Regions from separate parts of the Burkholderia sp. LMU1-1-1.1 genome, predicted to be linked through region 1. Evidence: predicted binding sites of a transcription regulator. Region 1 holds the regulator's gene; each other region holds the start of a gene.
The links. The regulator sigma-54, encoded in region 1, starts transcription at its own class of promoters, with help from an activator protein. The targets are predictions, from matches to a motif close to TGGCANGNAANCTGCTTT.
Positions count from the first base shown of each region.

Region 2: a site for sigma-54 is predicted at 2,393-2,410, ahead of MRBLMU1_RS32080 (flavin monoamine oxidase family protein). Genes of this name have one in related genera too.
Region 3: a site for sigma-54 is predicted at 4,901-4,918, ahead of glnA (type I glutamate--ammonia ligase). Genes of this name have one in related genera too.

Region 1 is NZ_JBEGHG010000086.1:53,961-60,723, forward strand. Features, by position in the region: gene MRBLMU1_RS31520 (KpsF/GutQ family sugar-phosphate isomerase) at 1-577, shown strand, start outside; gene MRBLMU1_RS31525 (KdsC family phosphatase) at 577-1,107, shown strand; gene lptC (LPS export ABC transporter periplasmic protein LptC) at 1,120-1,713, shown strand; gene lptA (lipopolysaccharide transport periplasmic protein LptA) at 1,745-2,323, shown strand; gene lptB (LPS export ABC transporter ATP-binding protein) at 2,326-3,078, shown strand; gene MRBLMU1_RS31545 (RNA polymerase factor sigma-54) at 3,088-4,569, shown strand; gene hpf (ribosome hibernation-promoting factor, HPF/YfiA family) at 4,645-5,004, shown strand; gene MRBLMU1_RS31555 (enoyl-CoA hydratase/isomerase family protein) at 5,171-6,253, shown strand; gene rapZ (RNase adapter RapZ) at 6,324-6,763, opposite strand, start outside.
Region 2 is NZ_JBEGHG010000086.1:191,379-198,141, forward strand. Features, by position in the region: gene MRBLMU1_RS32070 (hypothetical protein) at 116-247, shown strand; gene MRBLMU1_RS32075 (Mu transposase C-terminal domain-containing protein) at 247-2,082, shown strand; gene MRBLMU1_RS32080 (flavin monoamine oxidase family protein) at 2,471-4,078, shown strand; gene MRBLMU1_RS32085 (c-type cytochrome) at 4,075-4,494, shown strand; gene MRBLMU1_RS32090 (RidA family protein) at 4,519-5,061, shown strand; gene MRBLMU1_RS32095 (TonB-dependent receptor plug domain-containing protein) at 5,140-6,763, shown strand, end outside.
Region 3 is NZ_JBEGHG010000012.1:382,616-389,378, forward strand. Features, by position in the region: gene MRBLMU1_RS13600 (transglycosylase domain-containing protein) at 1-2,646, shown strand, start outside; gene MRBLMU1_RS13605 (TAXI family TRAP transporter solute-binding subunit) at 2,810-4,174, shown strand; gene MRBLMU1_RS13610 (rhodanese-like domain-containing protein) at 4,188-4,646, opposite strand; gene glnA (type I glutamate--ammonia ligase) at 4,961-6,376, shown strand; gene MRBLMU1_RS13620 (DUF4124 domain-containing protein) at 6,515-6,763, shown strand, end outside.

The DNA of each region.
Region 1 (6,763 bases):
CGTGATCGCCGACGTCCACCTGAACGTGGCCGTGGCCAAGGAAGCCTGCCCGATGAACCTGGCGCCGACGACGTCGACCACGGTCACCCTGGCGCTGGGCGACGCGCTGGCCGTGGCGCTGCTGGACCTGCGCGGCTTCCGCGAGGAGGATTTCGCGCGTTCCCATCCGGGCGGCGCGTTGGGCCGGCGCCTGTTGACGCACGTGCGCGACGTCATGCGCAGCGGCGACGATGTACCGAAAGTCGGCGCCGACGTGAAACTGACGGACGCGCTGCTGGAGATCACGCAAAAAGGCATGGGCATGACCGCCATCGTCGACGCCGACGGCAAGCCGATCGGCGTGTTCACCGACGGCGACCTGCGCCGCATGATCGAGAAGGTCCAGGACTTCACCAAGGTGGTGATCCGCGACGTCATGCACCCGAATCCGCGCAGCATTTCGCCGGAGAAACTGGCGGTCGACGCCGTGGCCGTGATGGAGCAGTACCGCATCAACCAGATGCTGGTGACCGACGCCGAGGGCAAGCTGGTCGGCGCGCTGCACATCCACGACCTGACCCGCGCAAAGGTGATTTGATGACCGAGCTGACTTATGTGGAACGCGCCGCGCGCGTCAAGCTGATGATCTTCGACGTCGACGGCGTGCTGACCGACGGCAGCCTGCATTACGGCGCCGACGGCGAGGCCCTGAAGACCTTCAACGTGTACGACGGCCTGGGCATCAAGCTGCTGCAGGAATCCGGCGTGCAGACGGCCATCATCAGCGCGCGCGTGTCGCCGCAGGTGGTCAAGCGCGCCGCCGACCTCGGCATCGGCTTCCTGCACCAGGGCGGCCACGACAAGCTGACGCCGTTCAACGCGCTGCTGGAAAAGACCGGGCTGACGGCCGAGCAGGTCGGCTTCATCGGCGACGACATCGTCGACCTGCCGATCTTGACGCGGGTCGGCTTCGCGGTGGCGGTGCCGGGCGGACGCAAGGAGGTGCTCGAGCGCGCGCACCACACCACGGTGGCGCAGGGCGGACGCGGCGCCGTGCGCGAAGTGTGCGAACTGCTGTTGCACGCGCAGGGCACGTACGAGCGCGTGCTGGCGCAGTTCATGGTGTGATGGAGTGTAATCATGCGTAAAAGAACAGCACATCGCTGGCAGCTGACCTTGACGATGATCATCGGCGTGTTTGTCGCCGTCGGCAGCTTTTGGCTGGTGCAAGTGGTCAACCAGTCCGGCCAGGAGCAGCAGGCGGACCAGTTCCTCAACGAGCCGGACTACATCATCGACCGCTTCAGCCTGGTGCGCATGACCAAGGAGGGCAGGCCGGCGTATATCGTTTCCGGCGACAAGCTGACCCACCGGCCGATCGACGACTCGTCCGATATCGACAAGCCGTTCCTCAACAGCCTGTCGGGCCAGCAGCCGCCGATGACGATCCACGCCGATACCGCGCGGGTCGACCAGAACAACACGCGTGTCACGCTCAACGGCAACGTCGACGTGGTGCGGCCGGCCTCGCCGAAGGCCGAGGCGATGCACCTGCAGACCAGCACCCTGACCGTGTTCCCGGACGAGGAACGGATGGAAACCAAGGCGCCGGTGCAGATGAAGCTGGGTAACATGACTTCCAGCGGCACCGGCATGAAAACCAATAACGCGACGCGCCAGCTGCAGCTGGGCGGACGCGGAACGATCACGATGCCGCCGAAGGCGCCGCGCTAATACAAGAGACACCGATATGAAGGACACGATGATGAAGAAACTGATACTGTCGGCCGCGCTGCTACTGGCCGCCATGGGCGCGGCCCACGCCGAAAAAGCCGACTCCAACAAGCCGACCGAGATTTCCTTCGACAACCTCGACGCCGACGACGTCAAGCAGATCAAGACCTTCACCGGCAACGTCGTGCTGACCCGCGGCACTTTGCTGATGAAGTCGCCGAAGGCGGTGGTCACCGAAGATCCGGAAGGCTACCAGCTCGTGGTGCTGACCGGCGCGCCGGGCGTGCAGGCGACGTTCCGCCAAAAGCTCGACGGCGCCGGCGACCAGTGGGTCGAGGGCCGCGCCGACCGCATCGAATACGACGGCAAGACCGAGCTGGTCAAGCTGTTCTCGAAGGCGCAGATCAAGAAGCTGGAGGGCAGCAAGAACGCCAGCCAGGTCGACGGCGAGTTCATCTCCTATGACAGCCGGCGCGAATTCTTCGCCGTGAAAAACACCGCCACCGGCGAAAGCAAACCGGGCGGCGGCCGCAGCACCATGGTGATCCAGCCGTCGAACAAGCAGGCGCCCGCGCCCGCTCCCGCCACCAATCCAGCGGCGGGGAAATAAGCATGGAGCCAACATGCGGTAGCACCCTGATCGTGCGCGGCCTGCAAAAGACCTACGGCAAGCGCCAGGTCGTGCATGACGTCTCGCTGCAGGTCGAATGCGGCGAAGTGGTCGGCCTGCTCGGCCCCAACGGCGCCGGCAAGACCACCTCGTTCTACATGATCGTCGGCCTGGTGCCGTCGGACGCCGGCACCATCGACATCAGCGGCGTCGACATCTCCTCGCTGCCGATCCACCGCCGGGCCTCGCTCGGCCTGTCCTACCTGCCACAGGAGGCTTCGGTGTTCCGCAAGCTGACCGTGGAAGAGAATATCCGCGCCGTCCTCGAAATCCAGAAAGTGGACGGCAAGCCTTTATCCAAGGCTGCCATTGATGAACGGCTCAATACCCTGCTGGCCGATTTGCAAATCGAAAAGCTGCGCGAAAACCAGGCGCTGTCGCTGTCCGGCGGCGAACGCCGCCGCGTGGAGATCGCCCGCGCGCTGGCCACCAACCCGCGCTTCGTGCTGCTTGACGAACCTTTCGCCGGGGTCGACCCGATTGCCGTCATTGAGATCCAGCGCATCGTGCGCTTCCTCAAGGAACGCAATATCGGCGTCCTCATTACCGATCACAATGTGCGCGAGACGCTGGGCATTTGCGACCGCGCATATATCATCAACCAGGGCTCGGTTCTGGCTTCAGGCCGGCCGGACGACATCATCGCCGACGAGTCGGTCCGCCGCGTGTACCTGGGTGAACACTTCCGGATGTAAATAGGCCCCATGAAACAGTCATTGCAACTGCGCACGTCGCAGCACCTCGCGCTGACACCCCAGCTGCAGCAGTCGATCCGTCTGCTGCAGCTGTCCACGCTGGAGCTGCACCAGGAGCTCGAGCAACTGCTCACCGACAACCCCCTGCTCGAGCGTCTGGACGACCCGCTCGACCGATCGCTGCGGCTGTTGTCCGACGGCGCCATCAGCCAGCAGGCGCCGTCCGGCGAGGCGCCGCCCGAAGGCCCGCCGGGCCAGCAGGACGCGCCGGCCGCCGCCGACGCCGACCCCTACGACGGCCCCGCCGCCGATACCGAAAGTACCAGCAGCGAGGCCGACGTCGACTGGAGCGACGCCGGCCGCAGCAAGGCCCCCGACGACGAGGACGCGCGTCCCCAACTGGAGGCCAACCACTGCACGCTGCGCGAGCATCTGATGGAGCAGATGCGGGTGACCGTGCTGGAGACGCGCGACCGCGCGCTGGTCGAGCTGATCATCGACGCGCTCGACGAGAACGGCTACCTGGAGGAGCCGCTGGAGGAGATCCACGCGCGCCTGCCGGAGGAACTGGAAGTCGACATCGACGAACTGCGCACCGCCTTGTCGATGCTGCAAAGCTTCGACCCGATGGGCGTGGGCGCGCGCAACGCCTCCGAATGCCTGGCGCTGCAGATCAAGCGCCTGCCGGGCATCGCGCTGGTGACGCGGCGCATGGCGCTGACCATCGTCGAGAACCATCTGACCTGGTTCGCCCAGCGCGATTTCAACAAGCTGAAAAAGGCGCTGGTGTGCGACGACGAGGACTTGCGCGAGGCGCAGGCCGTCATCCGCCTGTGCAATCCGCATCCGGGTTCGGCCTTCGCCTCGGACGTGTCCGACTACGTGGTGCCGGACGTGATCGTCAAGAAGGCGCGCAACGGCTGGCAGGTCAGCCTCAACAACGACGTCATGCCGCGCCTGCGGGTCAACGCCATGTACGCCAACCTGCTCAAGCAGGGCAAGGGCGAGGGCGCGATGGGCGCCCAGTTGCAGGAAGCCAAGTGGCTGATCAAGAATATGCGCCAGCGCTTCGACACCATCCTGCGCGTGGCGCAGGCGATAGTAGAAAGGCAAAAGAACTTTTTCTCGCACGGCGCGGTTGCCATGCGCCCCCTTGTGCTTCGCGAAATTGCTGATACACTGGGTTTACACGAGAGCACTATTTCTCGGGTGACGACTCAAAAGTACATGCTGACGCCGCACGGCATGTTTGAGTTGAAATATTTCTTTGGTAGCCACGTCGCCACCGAAGCGGGCGGTGAAGCAAGTTCGACGGCGATACGGGCACTCATCGTGCAATTGACAGGAGCTGAAGACCCTAAAAATCCTTTATCCGACAGTAAGATTGCGGACATGCTGGGGGAACAAGGCATGGTGATTGCGCGACGGACTGTTGCCAAATATCGCGAAGCGTTGAAAATCCCTCCCGTTAGTCTCCGCAAGTCTTTGTAGTTACTTGGTCACTGTGCGCCCGGCCGCAATGGGCGCGGCACTGACCGTAAGCGACATTTATCTTTAGGAGCGTGTATGAATCTGACCATCAGTGGACATCATCTCGAAGTGACCGCGGCCATCCGCGAATACGTACAGAGCAAACTGGAACGTGTCACTCGTCACTTCGATCAAGTTATTGATATTGCTGTCATCCTGACTGTAGATAACCTTAAAGAGAAATCCAAACGCCAGAAGGCTGAAATCAATCTGCGCATGTCGGGTAAAACCGTGTACGTGGAAAGCCTGTCGCAAGACCTGTACGCCGCGATCGACACCCTGGTCGACAAGCTCGACCGTCAGGTCATGAAATACAAATCCAAAGTTCAGCAGCACGGCCACGATGCGATCAAGCATCTCCCGGATAGCTACGAACCCGCTGCCGCCGCCCTATAACAACGGCCTCCGGCACCATCCAACAAAGGGCGCAAGGGCGCCCTTTTTTGTGTCCGCGTTTTATGTCCACCTCGATTCGATGAAAATAATTTATCCCGTTTCGGCGGCGACGCCGCGCGCGCGGAAGTGGCGGTAGAATAGGTTTTTCATCACGGGTCGCGACATCATGAGTGAATGGGTCCACACCAGCATCGTCAACGGCACCGGCTTCATCACCCTCGACCGGCCCCGGGCGTTGAACTCGCTGTCGTTGGAGATGCTGCGCGCCATCACGGCGGCGCTGCTGGCGTGGCGCGACGACTCCGATGTCGCCGCCGTCGTCATCCGTGGCAGCAGCGAAAAGGCTTTCTGCGCCGGCGGCGACATCCGTTTCTTCTACGACGCCGGCCGCGCCACGCCACAAACGGGCAGCGCGCCGATCGAGGATTTCTTCACCGAGGAGTACTCGCTCAACCATCTGGTGCACAGCTACCCCAAGCCCTACATCGCGCTGATGGATGGGGTGGTCATGGGCGGCGGCATGGGCATCGCGCAGAGCGGGCCGGACGGCCGGGTGCGCATCGTCACCGAGCGCACCAAGATGGCGATGCCGGAGGTGAACATCGGCCTGTTCCCGGATGTCGGCGGCAGCTATTTCCTGTCGCGCGCGCCGGGCGGCCTGGGCCGCTATCTCGGCGTGACCGGCGCGACGATAGGCGCGGCCGACGCGCTGTATGCCGGCCTGGCCGATCATTATGTGCCCGCGGACGAGCTGGAGCTGCTGTATGCGATCCTGGAGTCGACGCCCGGCGCGGAGTTGGTCGAGGCGATCGCGGCTTTTGCGGAGCCGTTCAGGGACGCGGTCGGGGTGGGCAAGCTGGAGGCGGAGCGTGGGGCCATCGACCGCCACTTCGGCGCCGGGTCGGTGCCGGCCATTGTCGCTTCGCTGGAGTCGGATACCAGCCCGTTCGCGCGGGCCACCGTGCGGACGATGGCGAGCCGGTCGCCGTTGATGATGAGCGTGACGCACGAGTTGATCGAGCGCGGGGCGGCGCTGGACATGGGCGGCTGCCTGCGCATGGAGCGCGCGCTGGTCAGGCGTGTGTTTGAACACGGCGAGGTCATCGAAGGCGTGCGCGCGCTCGTCATCGACAAGGACGGTGCGCCGAAATGGAATCCGCCGTCGTTGGAGCAGGTGACCGAGGAAATGGTGCGGCGCCTGTTCGAGCCCGTGTGGCCGGAATACGCCCACCCGCTGCGGCATCTTTGACCGCAAACCGGCAACGGTTTTGCGGCCCGCGCCGAAAAAAAACATCTCCGTGGTCGGCGGACGTTCTTGGCTACTGCTCCCTGTGCCGTAACACCACCCGCTCGTTCGGATGGAAATACGCGGCTAACTTTTCCGCCATATACACCGACCGGTGTTGTCCGCCGGTGCACCCCAGCGCCACCGTCAAATAACTGCGGTTATCGGTCTTGAAGAACGGCAGCCATTTCTCGATGAAGGCACGGATATCGCCCATCATCTCGATGGCGCTCGGCTGCGCGTCGAGGAAATCGATCACCGGCGCGTCGCGCCCGGTCAGCGGCCGCAACGTCAAATCGTAATACGGATTCGGCAGCGCGCGCACGTCGAACACGAAGTCCGCGTCCATCGGCACGCCCAGCTTGAAGGCGAACGATTCGAAGAACAAGGTCAGCGGCGCCCCCTCGCTGGCGACCAGATCCTTGACCCAGGCGCGCAGCTTGTTGGCGCTCAGTTCCGACGTGTCGACCACGT
Region 2 (6,763 bases), 140 kb from region 1:
TGCTTTCCGGCAAGGCTGGCCCGCTTATTGCATATGTGATAGCACATCCCTATAAAAGGCGCGCATGCCGAGGCGCCTCAACCTGGAGACAAGTCGTTTAGATCGGAGCATTGAGATGACATCATTCAGGAAGCTGTGGAACATCTTTGTCGATTCGCTCAAGCCGCAAATGCTGCGCGAGCATAATCAGGCCGGTCCGTACGCGATCATCGTCGACACCCGGCCATTCACCGTCAAGGGGCGCTAATGCTACTGCGGAACGACCTGCTGCACTATACGCATCCGTCTCCGCGCACCGTCCGCATCTTGTGGATCGCTCCCGAGCAGAGCCACGCCTATGTCTTCGACGTGGCGGCCCGCTCGGCCGATGTAGAACTCGTCCAACTGTCGGTGCTGCACGCCGACATCCGGGCCGGCCGCGCCAGCGTGCTGCCGGCCGACCCCTATCTGATGGTCGTCAGCCAGGACCTGCTGCCGCCCAAGCACCTGCAACTGCGGGCGCGCGCCTGGGAGATCATCGAGCCGCTGGTGGCGCTCGAACCGGGCATCTACGAGGCCCGCCAGCGCGGCCAGCTGATCGCCCGCGCCACCGGCGCCCACGGCGTCTCCCACCCGACCATCTACCGCTACCTGCGCCGCTACTGGCAGCGCGGCCAGACCCCCAACGCGCTGCTGCCGGACTACTGCAACTCGGGCGGCAAGGGCAAGGTGCGCCAGGCCTCGGCCGGCGTCAAGCGCGGACGCCCGCGCAAGAACGGCGCCGACGCCGGCCCGGGCCTGAACGCCGACGAGGAGATCCGCCGCACCTTCCGCGTCGCCATCGCGCGCTACGCCGCCGGCCACGCCAAATTCTCGCGCCTGGGCGCCTACGAGCAGATGCTCGACGAGTTCTTCGTCGAGCGCCGCATCGACGAAGCGTCGGGCCGCGTGCTGACCACGCCGGCCGGCCGCAGCGCCGTGCTGCCGACCTTCGGCCAGTTCAACTACTGGCTCGACCACGACGACGACCGTCCGCCCGAGGTGGCGCGCCGCGGTGACGGCGCGGCCGCGCCGTGGCAACCGGCGCAGGCGCCGACCGGCCAGCCGGCGCCGCAGGCGCTGCCGCCGGGCCGTCCCGGCGCCGGCTTTTACCTCGACGCCGTCTGCGCCGAGGTGTTGCTGGTGTCGCGCGCCGACCGCCGCCAATCGATCGGCCGCCCGCGCATCTATCTGGTCGTCGATTCGTTCAGCCGCCTGATCACCGGCGTCTACATCGGCCTGGGAACGGCCAGCTGGCCGCAGGCGATGCTGGCGCTGGCCAATTGCGGCGCCGACAAGCAGCGCTACAGCCAGCAGTTCGGCCGCCGCATCGAGGCGGCGCAGTGGCCGTGCCGCCACCTGCCCGAAACCCTGTTCGTCAACGCCGCGCTGACGGCCGGCCGCGATGGCGGCATGGACCCGGCCTTGCTCAACAACTTCAACCTGCGCTGCGTCGCCGTCGACGACGGCCCGGGCGACTGGAAGGCGGTGCTGGAAAAGCGTTTCCGCCTGTTGGCGCCGAACGAAGAGGGCGCGCCGTGCCGGCTCGACGGCGTGCTCGATCTGGAGCAGTTCACCCGCATCGTCGTCGACTGCATCCTCTATTACAACAACCGCCACCCGCTGCGCCACGCCGGCAACGCCACCCCGCGCCAGTTGTGGGACTGGGGCGTGGCCCATCGCGGCGGCAGCCTGAAAACCTATCCCGAACACCTGATCCGCTGCAGCCTGATGCCGGTGGCGTCGGCGCAGGTCGGCGCCGACGGCATCCGCCTGTTCGAAAGTACTTACACCTGCGCGCGCGCCATCAACGAACGCTGGTTCGACCGCGCGCGCCTGCGTGGACACTGGAGCGTCAAGGTCGCCTACGACCCGTCCAACCTGGACATGATCTACCTGCTCGACCCGGCCGCGCCGATGCAGTTCCACGCCTGCCACCTGGACGACGCCTGCGCCGTCCAGCGCCACCTGTCGGCCGAGGAAATCGCCCGCCTGCCGCGCGAGGCGGCGCCGGCATCGCCGGTACGCGGCGGCGCGCCCGCCATGGTCAGCTTCGCGGGCTGATTTTCCGCGCAGTCCCCGGCGGCGCGGTCCAGCGTCGTGCATCCTCCAATTTCCCGTTTCGGTGCCTGCCACTTGCTGGTGCGCGGCGCCGCCGCGCACCGCCGGCGGCCCGCCTCGTGCCCGCGCGGACGCCGCGCCGCGCCGCGAATAAAGTGCGTTCCGCGCAAATAAAGTTTGTCGCCGGCAGCTCTCGCCGGGGTGTCCGCGCAGCGCCGCCGGCACCCATGTAAAAACATTGTTCGATGGCGCGAGCCCTTGTGCCGCAAGGGTTTCTTGCGTCATGAAGCATGTTTGTTTTGGTTGCCCAGCGTGGCACGCACCTTGCTAGATTGGAACTATGGGTAAGCAAGCCACCCAAGTTATTTCAGGCAGACTGGTGAGGAAACCGATGGATAGCAAAACAGTAAAACCGTTTAAACCGTTTAGTTCGTTTACCCGCAGGGACTTTCTGTACCGGGCCGCCGCCGTCGGCGGCACCGGATTGCTGTTAAATACCATGAACGCCTGGGGCATGGGCATCGGTTCGACGGCCTCCGCGCCGCCCGCGCTGAGCGGCAGCGGCAAGGGCAAGAAGGTGGTGATCCTCGGCGCCGGCCTGGCCGGACTGACCGCCGCCTTCGAACTGGGCAAGCTTGGTTACCAGTGCCAGATCCTCGAGGCGCGCGCCTTCGCCGGCGGCCGTTGCCAGACCGCCCGCAAGGGCTTCAGCCTGACCGAGTTGGGCGGCGATAAACAGACCTGCGCCTTCGACGAGGGCCAGTACATCAACCACGGCCCTTGGCGCATTCCGCTGCACCACCAGTCGACCCTGCACTACACGCGCCTGTTCGAGGTGCCGCTGGAGGTGATGGTCAACGAGAACGACCACTCCTATGTGTACTCCGAAAACGCCGGTCCCTTCGCCGGCAAGCGCCTGCGCATCAAGGAGATCAAGGCCGACATGCGCGGCCACGTCGACGAGATGCTGGCCAAGTCGATCAAGAACAACCAGCTCGACGCCGAGCTGACGGCCGACGACAAGCGCCTGCTGCTCGACTACCTTGCGCACGAGGGCCAGCTGGCCGGCGCCGACCTGAAATACAAGGGCCGCACCGGCCGCGGTTTCGCCGTCTATCCGGGCGCCGGCATGGAGCCGGGACCGGGCAAGCAGTCCGACCCGCTGGGGTTCAAGGACCTGCTGGCGTCCAAGCTGGGCAACGTCTACAGCGCCGTGCAGGACTTCCCGATGCAGGCGACCATGTTCCAGCCGGTCGGCGGCATGGACGCGATCCCGAAGGCGTTCGAAAAACGCGTCGGCAAGACGATACGCTACCGCGCCGAGGTGCAGACCATCCGCCAGAACGACAAGGGCGTCACCATCACCTTCAAGGACACGGCCACCGGTAAGGCCTCCAGCGTGACGGCCGACTACTGCCTGTGCACCATCCCGCTGTCGGTGCTGCGCCAGATCGACACCGATTTCTCCGACGGCTTCAAGAAGGCCGTCGCCACGGTGGCCTACGCGCCGGTCGGCAAGATCGGCCTGCAGATGAAGCGCCGCTTCTGGGAAGAGGATGACAACATCTACGGCGGCCACGTGCTCACCGACCTCAAAGGCATCAACACCATCTCGATGCCGTCGTACGGCTGGCAGAAGAAGAAGGGCGTGCTGCTCGGCTACTACCAGTACCAGACGGCCGCCATCGAGGTCAGCGCGCTGACGCCGACCGAGCGCGCCGAATTCGCCGTCGCCGCCGGCCAGAAGATCTTCCCGCAGTACCGCGACGAATACGAGAACGCGTTCTCGGTGGCGTGGCACCGCGTGCAGTACAACCTGGGCGGCTGGGCCGAGTGGACCGAGAAGACCCGCGCCGCCGCCTATCCGACCCTGCTCGAAGGGGAGGGCAGGATCATGCTCGCCGGCGAGCACCTGAGCTACCTGACCGGCTGGCAGGCCGGCGCCATCGAATCGGCCTGGCAGCAGATCGCCAAGATCCACGCGAGGGCCAGCGCATGAGGGACACGTTATTGAAGGCCGCGATGGTGATCGTGGCGGGCTTCGCGGCCGCCGCCAGCGCGCCGTCGCGGGCGCAAACCACCGCGCCGGACGGCAAGGCGCTGTTCCTGAAAAACTGCGCGGCCTGCCACCAGGCCAACGGCAAGGGCATACCGGGCGCGTTCCCGGCGCTGGCCGGCAACAAGTTCGTCACCGGCGACCGCACCGAGGTGGCCACGGTGCTGCTCAAGGGGCGCGGCGGCATGCCCGACTTCAGCGAGAACATCAGCGACGCCGACATGGCCGCCATCCTGACCTATGTGCGCGCCAGCTGGGGCAACAAGGCCGACGCGCTGACCGAGGCCGAGGTGCTCAAGCTGCGCGATGCGCTGGGCGTGGCCCATTTCGGCGCCGCCGAAATGTCGAACAAACACTGATTACAACCAAAGGAAGACGAGACCATGACTAAAGCATTGACCCGAGCACTGACCGCGTTGTTGATCCCCGCCGCCCTCGGCCTGTTGTCGGCATCGCCGGCGATGGCCGCGGCCAAGGCGCCGAAGGTGGAGGAGAAGGCCGATATCGTGCGCCACAAGATTCCGGGTTCGGATTTCCCGATCGCGCTGGCCGTGACGATACCGTCCACCGCCACCATCCACTTCATCAGCGGCCAGGTGCCGGCAGTGATCGACAAGGCCGCCCCGCCGGACTCGCTGGCCGCCTTCGGCGACACCAAGGCGCAGTCCGAGACGGTGCTCAAGAAGATCAAGGAGATCCTCGAGGGCATGAAGCTGGAGATGTCGGACGTCGTCAAGATGACCGTCTACCTGGTCGGCGATCCTGCCAAGGGCGGCAAGGGCGACACCAAGGGCTTCATGGAGGCCTACACCCAGTACTTCGGCGGCGCCCAGCCCAACCTGCCGGCACGCGCCGTGGTGCAGGTGGCCGGCTTGAGCAACCCGGGCTGGCTGGTCGAGATCGAGGTGGTCGCCGCCAAAAAATAAGCGCGATCGGATGTAGATGCGGGTTTCAGGTTCGGGTTCAGGTCTTACTTTTCTTATTATTCAACTGGGGATTTAAATATGCATAAGGCCACACTCAAGATCGGCGTCGCAGCCGTTTTGTCCACCCTGGCGTTCGGCACCGCGTACGCCGCCAACCCGGCCGACGCCGACGCCGCCGAAGCGGTCGCCGCGCCGGCCGACGCCGCGTCGGCCGGGTCGGTGATCGTCACCGGCACCCGCTCGAGCGGCATGAAGGCCGAGAACAGCGCCTCGCCGATCCAGGTGCTCGACTCGGCCTCGCTGATGCGCACCGGCCAGCCGGACCTGATCCAGGCGCTGGCCCAGAACCTGCCGTCGTTCACCGCGCAGGCCTTCGGCGGCGACACCGCCAACCTGACCCTGTCGGCCCGCCTGCGCGGCCTGAGCCCGAACAACACGCTGGTGCTGATCAACGGCAAGCGCCGCCACGGCACCGCCAACCTGGCCGTGCTGGGCGGCCCGTACCAGGGCGGCGCGGCGGCCGACCTGAACTTCATCCCGGTGTCGGCGATCGACCATATCGAGGTGCTGCAGGACGGCGCGGCCGCCCAATACGGCTCCGACGCCATCGCCGGCGTGATCAACATCATCCTGAAATCGAACGACCATGGCGGCACCGCCTCGGCCACCGGCGGCGGCTACTGGGACGGCGGCGGCAAGACCGTCGGCGGCTCGGCCAACGTCGGCTTCGAACCGTTCAAGGACGCCTTCCTGAGCGTGACGGCCGAATCGAAATACCACGACTACAGCGACCGTGGCGGCATCGACCCGCGCCTGCTCGACGCCGGCAACATCGCCGCCGCGCCGGGCATGACCTCGATCCCCGGCTACCCGTACCTGAACAAGATCCAGGGCGACGCCCAGTACCACCTGCAGGTGTTGGCGGCCAACTTCGGCTGGGACGTCACCAAGGACGTCCAGATCTACAGCATCGCCACCTACGGCGAGAAGGTCGCGCGCGCCTACGAGAACTACCGCCTGCCGACCCGCATTCCGAAGATGTACCCGCAGGGCTTCTCGCCGAAAGAGAAGATCAACCAGAAGGACTTCGGCTGGACCGGCGGCGTCAAGGGCAAGCTGGCCGAGTGGAACCTGGACCTGAGCACCACCTACGGGCGCGACAAGTCCGAGATCGGCGTCGAGGATTCGGCCAACGCCTCGCTGTTCAACGACACCGGCTACTCGCCGACCACGTTCAAGGCCGGCGCCTTCATCGCCAGCCAGCTCACCACCACGCTCGAGTCGAGCCGCGAATTCGACGTCGGCTGGAGCAAGCCGCTCACCTTCGCCGCCGGCGTCGAGCACCGCATCGACAAGTACGAGATCCAGGCCGGCGACGCCGCCTCGCGCTACAAGGAGGGCTCGCAGTCGTATCCAGGCTTCTCGCTGACCGACGCCGGCCGCCACCGCCGCACCAACAAGGCCGCCTATATCGACATCGCCGGCAATCCGATCAAGGACCTGACGGTCGACCTGGCGGGGCGCTACGAGCACTTCTCCGACTTCGGCAGCGCCAGGGTCGGCAAGCTGACCTCGCGCTATGACCTGACGCCGGCGGCGGCCGTGCGCGGCACCTTCAGTAACGGCTTCCGCGCGCCGACCTTGGCCGAATCGTACTACTCGGCCACCAACGTCGGCCCGACCAGCGCCTTCGTGCAGCTGG
Region 3 (6,763 bases), on a different contig from region 1:
TACAGCCTGCTGTACATCGAGAACCGCGAACTGCTCGACAACAAATACCCGAAACGCAATCCGGCCGTCGAATGGGACCGCCTGGGCAAGGCCGTCATCGAGAAAAGCGTCAACGCGGTGGCCGGCGGCCACCGCGCGGCCGGCGGCAGCACCTTGGCCACGCAGATCGAGAAATACCGCCACTCGCCGGAGGGCCGCACCGGCTCGATGAAGGACAAGCTGCAACAGATGGTCTCGGCCAGCCTGCGCTCCTACCAGGACGGGCCGGACACGACCAAGGCGCGGCGCCGCATCGTCATCGATTACCTGAACACGGTGCCGCTGTCGGCCAAGCCCGGCTACGGCGAGGTCAACGGCATCGGCGACGGCATGTGGGTGTGGTACGGCCGCGAGTTCGCCGATGTCAACCGCCGCCTCAGTGGCAATCTCGACAATCCCGATCCCGAGACCGCGCTGGTCTACAAGGAAGCGCTCAGCCTGATGATCGCGCAGCGCCGTCCGAGCCACTACCTGGGCGACGGCGCCGACGACCTCGAAGTGCTGGCCGACAGCCACCTGCGCGTGCTGGCGCAGGAGGGCATCATCACGGCGGCGATGCGCGACGTCGCGCTCAAGCAGCCGCTGCATCCGGCCAAGGGCAACGGCCTGCAGGCGGCGCCGGAGATGACCTTTGTCACGCGCAAGGCCTCGAACGCGATCCGCAACCACCTGGCCAACCTGCTGGGCGACAACCGCATGTACAACCTCGACCGTCTTGACCTGAACGTGGTCAGCACGCTCGACGCGCAGGCGCAGATGGCGGTCACGCAGGTGCTGCGCGACCTGCGCGACCCCGAGCGCGCGGCCGCCGCCGGCCTGACCGGCAAGGGCATGCTGGGCAATGGCGATCCCGCCAACGTGGTGTACAGCTTCACGTTGCTGGAAAAGGGCGCGGACAACAACCTGCTGCGCCTGCAGACCGACAACTACGACCAGCCGCTCGACATCAACGAGGGCGCCAAGCTCGATCTCGGTTCGACCGCCAAGCTGCGCACCCTGGTGACCTATCTGGACATCATCGACCAGCTCAACAAGAAGTACAAGGGCATGAACGCCGAAACGCTGACCATGATCCCGGTCGATCCGCAGGACAAGCTGTCGCTGTGGGCGATCGACTACCTGAAGTCGCATCCGGTCGGCAGCGCCGAGCGCGAGATCACGCCGATGCTGAACGCGGCCATGGAGCGCAAATACTCGGGCAATCCGGGCGAGGGCTTCTTCACCGGCGGCGGCCTGCATTACTTCGGCAACTTCTCGAAGGAAGACAACGGCAAGATCCTCACCGTCACCGAGGCGCTGCGCCGCTCGACCAACCTGGTGTTCGTGCGCCTGATGCGCGACGTCGCCAAGTTCTACATGTTCCAGACGCCGGGCTCGTCGGCCTCGCTGCTGGCCGACGCCGACGATCCGCGCCGCGCCGTCTACCTGGCGCGCTTCGCCGACAAGGAAGGCAAGGAGTTCCTGAACCGCTTCTACGCCAAGTACAAGGGCAAGCCGGCGGCCGATCTGGACAAGATCCTGCTGGCCAACATCCGCAGCACGCCGACGCGGCTGGCGGTGATCCACCGCACCGTGTATCCGACCGCGAGTGTCAAACAGTTCGGCGACTTCCTGCACGAGTACCTGCCGTCGCAGAACGAGGTGTCGGACGAGCGCGTCGAGAAGCTGTACGATCAGTACGCGATCGACAAGTGGTCGCTGCCGGACCGCGGCTACCTGGCCAGCATCCACCCGCTGGAGCTGTGGATGGCGGCGTACATGCGCGTGCATCCGAAGGCGACCCTGTCGCAGATGACGGCGGCCAGCGAGAAGGAACGCCAGGAAGTCTATTCGTGGCTGTTCAAGACGCACCGCAAGCACGCGCAGGACCGCCGCATCGCCGGCCTGATCGAGGTCGAAGGCTTCATGGAGATCCACAAGCAGTGGAAGAAGATGGGCTATCCGTTCGAATCGCTGGTGCCGTCGTACGCGACGACCCTGGGCGCGTCGGCCGACCGTCCGGCGGCGCTGGCGGAGATGATGGGGATTATCGTCAACGGCGGCGTGCGCAAGAGCAGCCAGCGGATCTCGTCGCTGCACTTCGCCAAGGGCACGCCGTATGAGACGGTGGTGAGCAAGGCCAAGCCGACGACCAACGAGCAGGTGCTGTCGCCGGAGGTGGCGCGCGTGGTGGCCGACGCCATCCGTGGCGTGGTGTCGGACGGTACGGCCAAGCGCGCGCGCATGGCGTTCGTGCAGTCGGACGGCACGGTGCTGCCGGTGGGCGGCAAGACAGGTACCGGCGACCAGCGCTTCGACGTGTATGGCGGCGGCGGACGGTTGATCGAATCGCGTTATGTGAACCGGTCGGCGACGTTCGTGTTCAATATCGGCGAGCGCTTCTTCGGCAGCATGACGGCGTATGTGCACGGGCCGGAATCGAAGAACTACGACTTCACCAGCGCGTTGCCGGTGCAGTTGCTGGTGGTGCTGGCGCCGAGTCTGATGCCGTTGATCGAACCGAATCCGGTGGCGAAGCCGGGGACGGTGCCGCCGCCGGTGGTGGTGAAGACCGGTGGCGTGCCCGAAACTGCGGCGGCGCGACCGTTGCAAGCCTGCGGCGGTTGATTTTCACCCGCACGGCGATCCGCAGGGGTCGTACCCGGCAGGGTACGACCCCGGTTGGCCTTACGGGTTAAGGCGCCGATCGATCCACTAGCGTCCGTATTCCCCTTGCATAATTGCTCATTTGTTGGCATGGTATCAGCCCATGAAACCAATGCGCCACCACATGTCCAAAATCCTCAAGTTCACGCAATTCTCGGTGCGGGACTTGTTCGTCGCCTCGGCCCCCACCATCGCGCTGATCGTCGGCGTCTGCCTGCTGGCCTACTGGCTGGTCGATCCCGCCCCGCCGCGCAGCGTGCGCCTGGCCACCGGCCAGGAAAATAGCGCCTACGAGGAATTCGGCAAGAAATACGCCGCCGCCCTCGCCAAGCACGGCGTCAAGGTCACGCTGGTCCCCTCGGCCGGCTCCGGCGAAAACCTGCGCCGCCTGCGCGCCGGCGAGGTCGACATCGCCTTCGTCCAAAGCGGCTCCACCAACGAGGAAGTGGCCGAGCGCGAAGGCCTGTCGTCGCTGGGCAGCCTGTTCGTCGAACCGCTGTGGCTGTTCCTGCGCGAGACCAAGGGCCAGCCGCCGATCACCCAGCTCAGTCAACTAAAAGGCAAGAAGATCAACTTCGGTCCCAAAGGCGCGGGCGCGCCGCGCCTGTTCCGCCAGGTGCTGTCGCTCAACGGCCTGGAGAAGGAAGACGTCGAACGCTACTCCCTGGCCAACACGCCGGCCACGGTGGAACTGCTCGAAGGCCGCATCGACGGCCTGGTGTTCACCTCGGCGCCGGAAGCGCCGCTGATCCAGATGCTGCTGCAAACGCCGGGCATCAAGCTGTTCAACTTCAGCCAGGCCGAGGCTTACGCGCGCAAGCTGCCGTTCCTCACGCACGTGGTGCTGCCGCAAGGGATCGTCGATCTGGGGCGCGATATTCCGGCGGAGGATTACAACCTCATCGCGCCGACCGCCACCCTGGTGGCGCGCGACGACCTGCATCCGGCGCTGGTCGATTTGTTCGTGCAGGCGGCCAGCGGCATCCACAACGGCGCCGGCTGGTTCCAGCAGCAGGGGCAGTTCCCGTCCGCCAAGTACACCGAGATCCCGGTCGACGCGGAGGCGGCCAAGTTCTACAAGAACGGCCCGCCGCTGCTGCAGCGTTATATGACGTTCTGGCTGGCCAACTTCTTCGACCGCATGTGGGTGGTGGTGCTGGCGCTGAGCGCCTTGATTATTCCGTTGTCGCGGATTATTCCGCCGCTGTACGTGTGGCGCATCCGTTCGCGCGTGTACCGCTGGTACGGGCAATTGCGCACGGTGGAGCAGCAGGTCGAGAGCGCGCCGGAGGCGACGCGCATGCAGGTGTACGAGGCGCAGCTCAAGCGGCTCGACGAGATCGAGGAGCTGGTCAACCAGATCTCGATTCCGCTGTCGTTCGCCGATGGCTTGTACGGCTTGCGCAGCCACATCCAGTTCGTGCGCAAGCGGATACAGTTTTTGATGGGGGAGGGCGCGCCGGCGGCGACGCAGGCGGTGCCCGTTTAACCCGTCTTAAAAGTCACGCGCCGGTCCACGGCAGGCCTGCCTTGCACCAGCCGCCGATATTCCTGCGGTGGTGGTGCTCGTCCTTGTCGCCCTCGAAGCCTTCAAGGATGTCGTAGCAATGCTGGTAGCCGTGCTCGGTGGCCAGCTTGGCCGCACCACGCGAGCGCACGCCCGAGCGGCACAGGAACAACAACACCTGATCCTTGCGCGCCACCGAGTTCAATTGCTCGATGAATTCATGATTGGCGATGCCGCCGGGATAAATGCTCCACTGGACCGCACCATGTTGGGCTTCCGGAATGGCCACCCGGCCGACCCAGTCGCGCTCGGCATTGGTGCGCACGTCGACCAGCTTGACGGCGTTGTCGGCGCTGATCAGTTCATACGCCTCCTGCGGCGTGACCGCGCCGGCATAGGGCCAGTCCTTGCTGCGCCCACGGGCCACGGCCAGGATCTCGTCTATTTTACTCATGGGATGTCCCTCCAAATAAGATTGAGTTTATTATAGGCGTCCTGTGCACGTCGGAGACAATGGCGCACCAAAGCCGTGCAATTTTCCGCGATAAATGAAAATTGCACGATAACGGTGCGGTTTGAAAAATTCGCACCAAGTTGGTGCCGCATTGATCCGTTGTAAATAGTGGCATTTTGGTGCTCCGCCCGGTTTTAGTCTCTTTTGTCGGCGAGTTCCAAGACGCTATGAACATATCGTTATGAGTTTCAGGCTGGCATAGATACTGCTTATATAGAGCGCACCAGTTATACACATTCCTTTAGGAGATACGCATGGCAATGACAGCCGCAGAAGTCTTGAAAATGGTCCAGGAAAACGAAGTCAAATTCGTTGATTTCCGTTTCGCCGATACCCGTGGTAAAGAACAGCACGTCACCGTGCCTGTGTCGCACTTCGACATCGACAAGTTCGAATCGGGTCACGCATTCGACGGTTCCTCGATCGCCGGCTGGAAGGGCATTGAAGCATCGGACATGATTCTGCTGCCAGATCCAAACACCGCGAACATCGATCCGTTCATGGAAGAGACCACGCTGTTCATGCAGTGCGACGTTATCGAACCGTCGGACGGCAAGGGCTACGACCGCGACCCGCGCTCGATCGCCAAGCGCGCTGAAGCCTACCTGAAATCGTCGGGCATGGGCGACACCGCCTACTTCGGTCCGGAACCAGAATTCTTCATCTTCGACAGCGTGCGCTGGAAGATCGACATGTCCGGCTGCTTCGTCAAGATCGATTCCGACGAAGCGTCGTGGTCGACCGACAAGGAAATCGAAGGCGGCAACAGCGGCCACCGTCCGACCGTCAAGGGCGGCTACTTCCCGGTCCCACCAGTGGACAGCTTCCAGGACATGCGTTCGGAAATGTGCCTGATCCTCGAATCGCTGGGCATCCCGGTCGAAGTGCACCACCACGAAGTGGCCGGCGCCGGCCAGAACGAAATCGGCACCAAGTTCTCGACCCTGGTCGAGCGCGCCGACTGGACCCAGAACCTGAAATACGTGGTCTGGAACGTGGCCCACAGCTACGGCAAAACCGCCACCTTCATGCCGAAACCTATCGTTGGCGACAACGGTTCGGGCATGCACGTGCACCAGTCGATCTGGAAGGACGGCGTCAACCTGTTCGCCGGCGACGGCTATGCCGGCCTGTCGGAAACCGCGCTGTACTACATCGGCGGCATCATCAAGCACGCCAAGGCGCTGAACGCGATCACCAACCCGGGCACCAACTCGTACAAGCGTCTGGTTCCAGGCTTCGAAGCGCCGGTCAAACTGGCGTACTCGGCCCGTAACCGTTCGGCTTCGATCCGTATTCCACACGTGGCCAATCCAAAAGGCCGCCGTATCGAAACCCGTTTCCCTGATCCACTGGCAAACGTGTACCTGTGCTTCGCCGCGCTGCTGATGGCCGGTCTGGACGGTATCGCCAACAAGATCCATCCGGGCGAGGCCGCATCGAAAGATCTGTACCACCTGCCGCCGGAAGAAGACGCGCTGATCCCGACCGTGTGCTCGTCGCTGGAAGAGGCATTGGACAACCTGAACAAAGACCGCGAGTTCCTGACCCGTGGCGGCGTGTTCAGCGATTCGATGATCGACGCGTACATCGAACTGAAAATGCAGGACGTCCAACGCATGCGCATGACGACCCACCCGGCCGAGTTCGACATGTACTACTCGCTGTAATTGCAACGCATCGGCCTGCCGATGCTGCAGTGAAGCAAAATCGGTGAAGCAAAAAACGCGGGGGGAGCCATGGCTTTCCCCGCGTTTTTGTTTGGATGTTGTATATTCAGGATGGAGCTTTCCACCCATGGATTACGGATGACAATGAGTTTCAAAAGATGCGGTTTCGCCAATGTTGGCGCCATGTTTGCGTTGGCGCTGGCCGCCGGCGGCGCCGCGCGGGCGCAGGGCGTGATCTACAAATGCACGCCGCCCAACGGCAGCACCGAATACACCGACGTTTATCGCGGTAACTATTGCAAGGCGATGGACTTGCCGGGCCTGGCGATTCCGGCGCCGTCCCGGCGGCAGGGCGCGCCGGCGCGCGCGGCCCCGGCGACGCCGGCG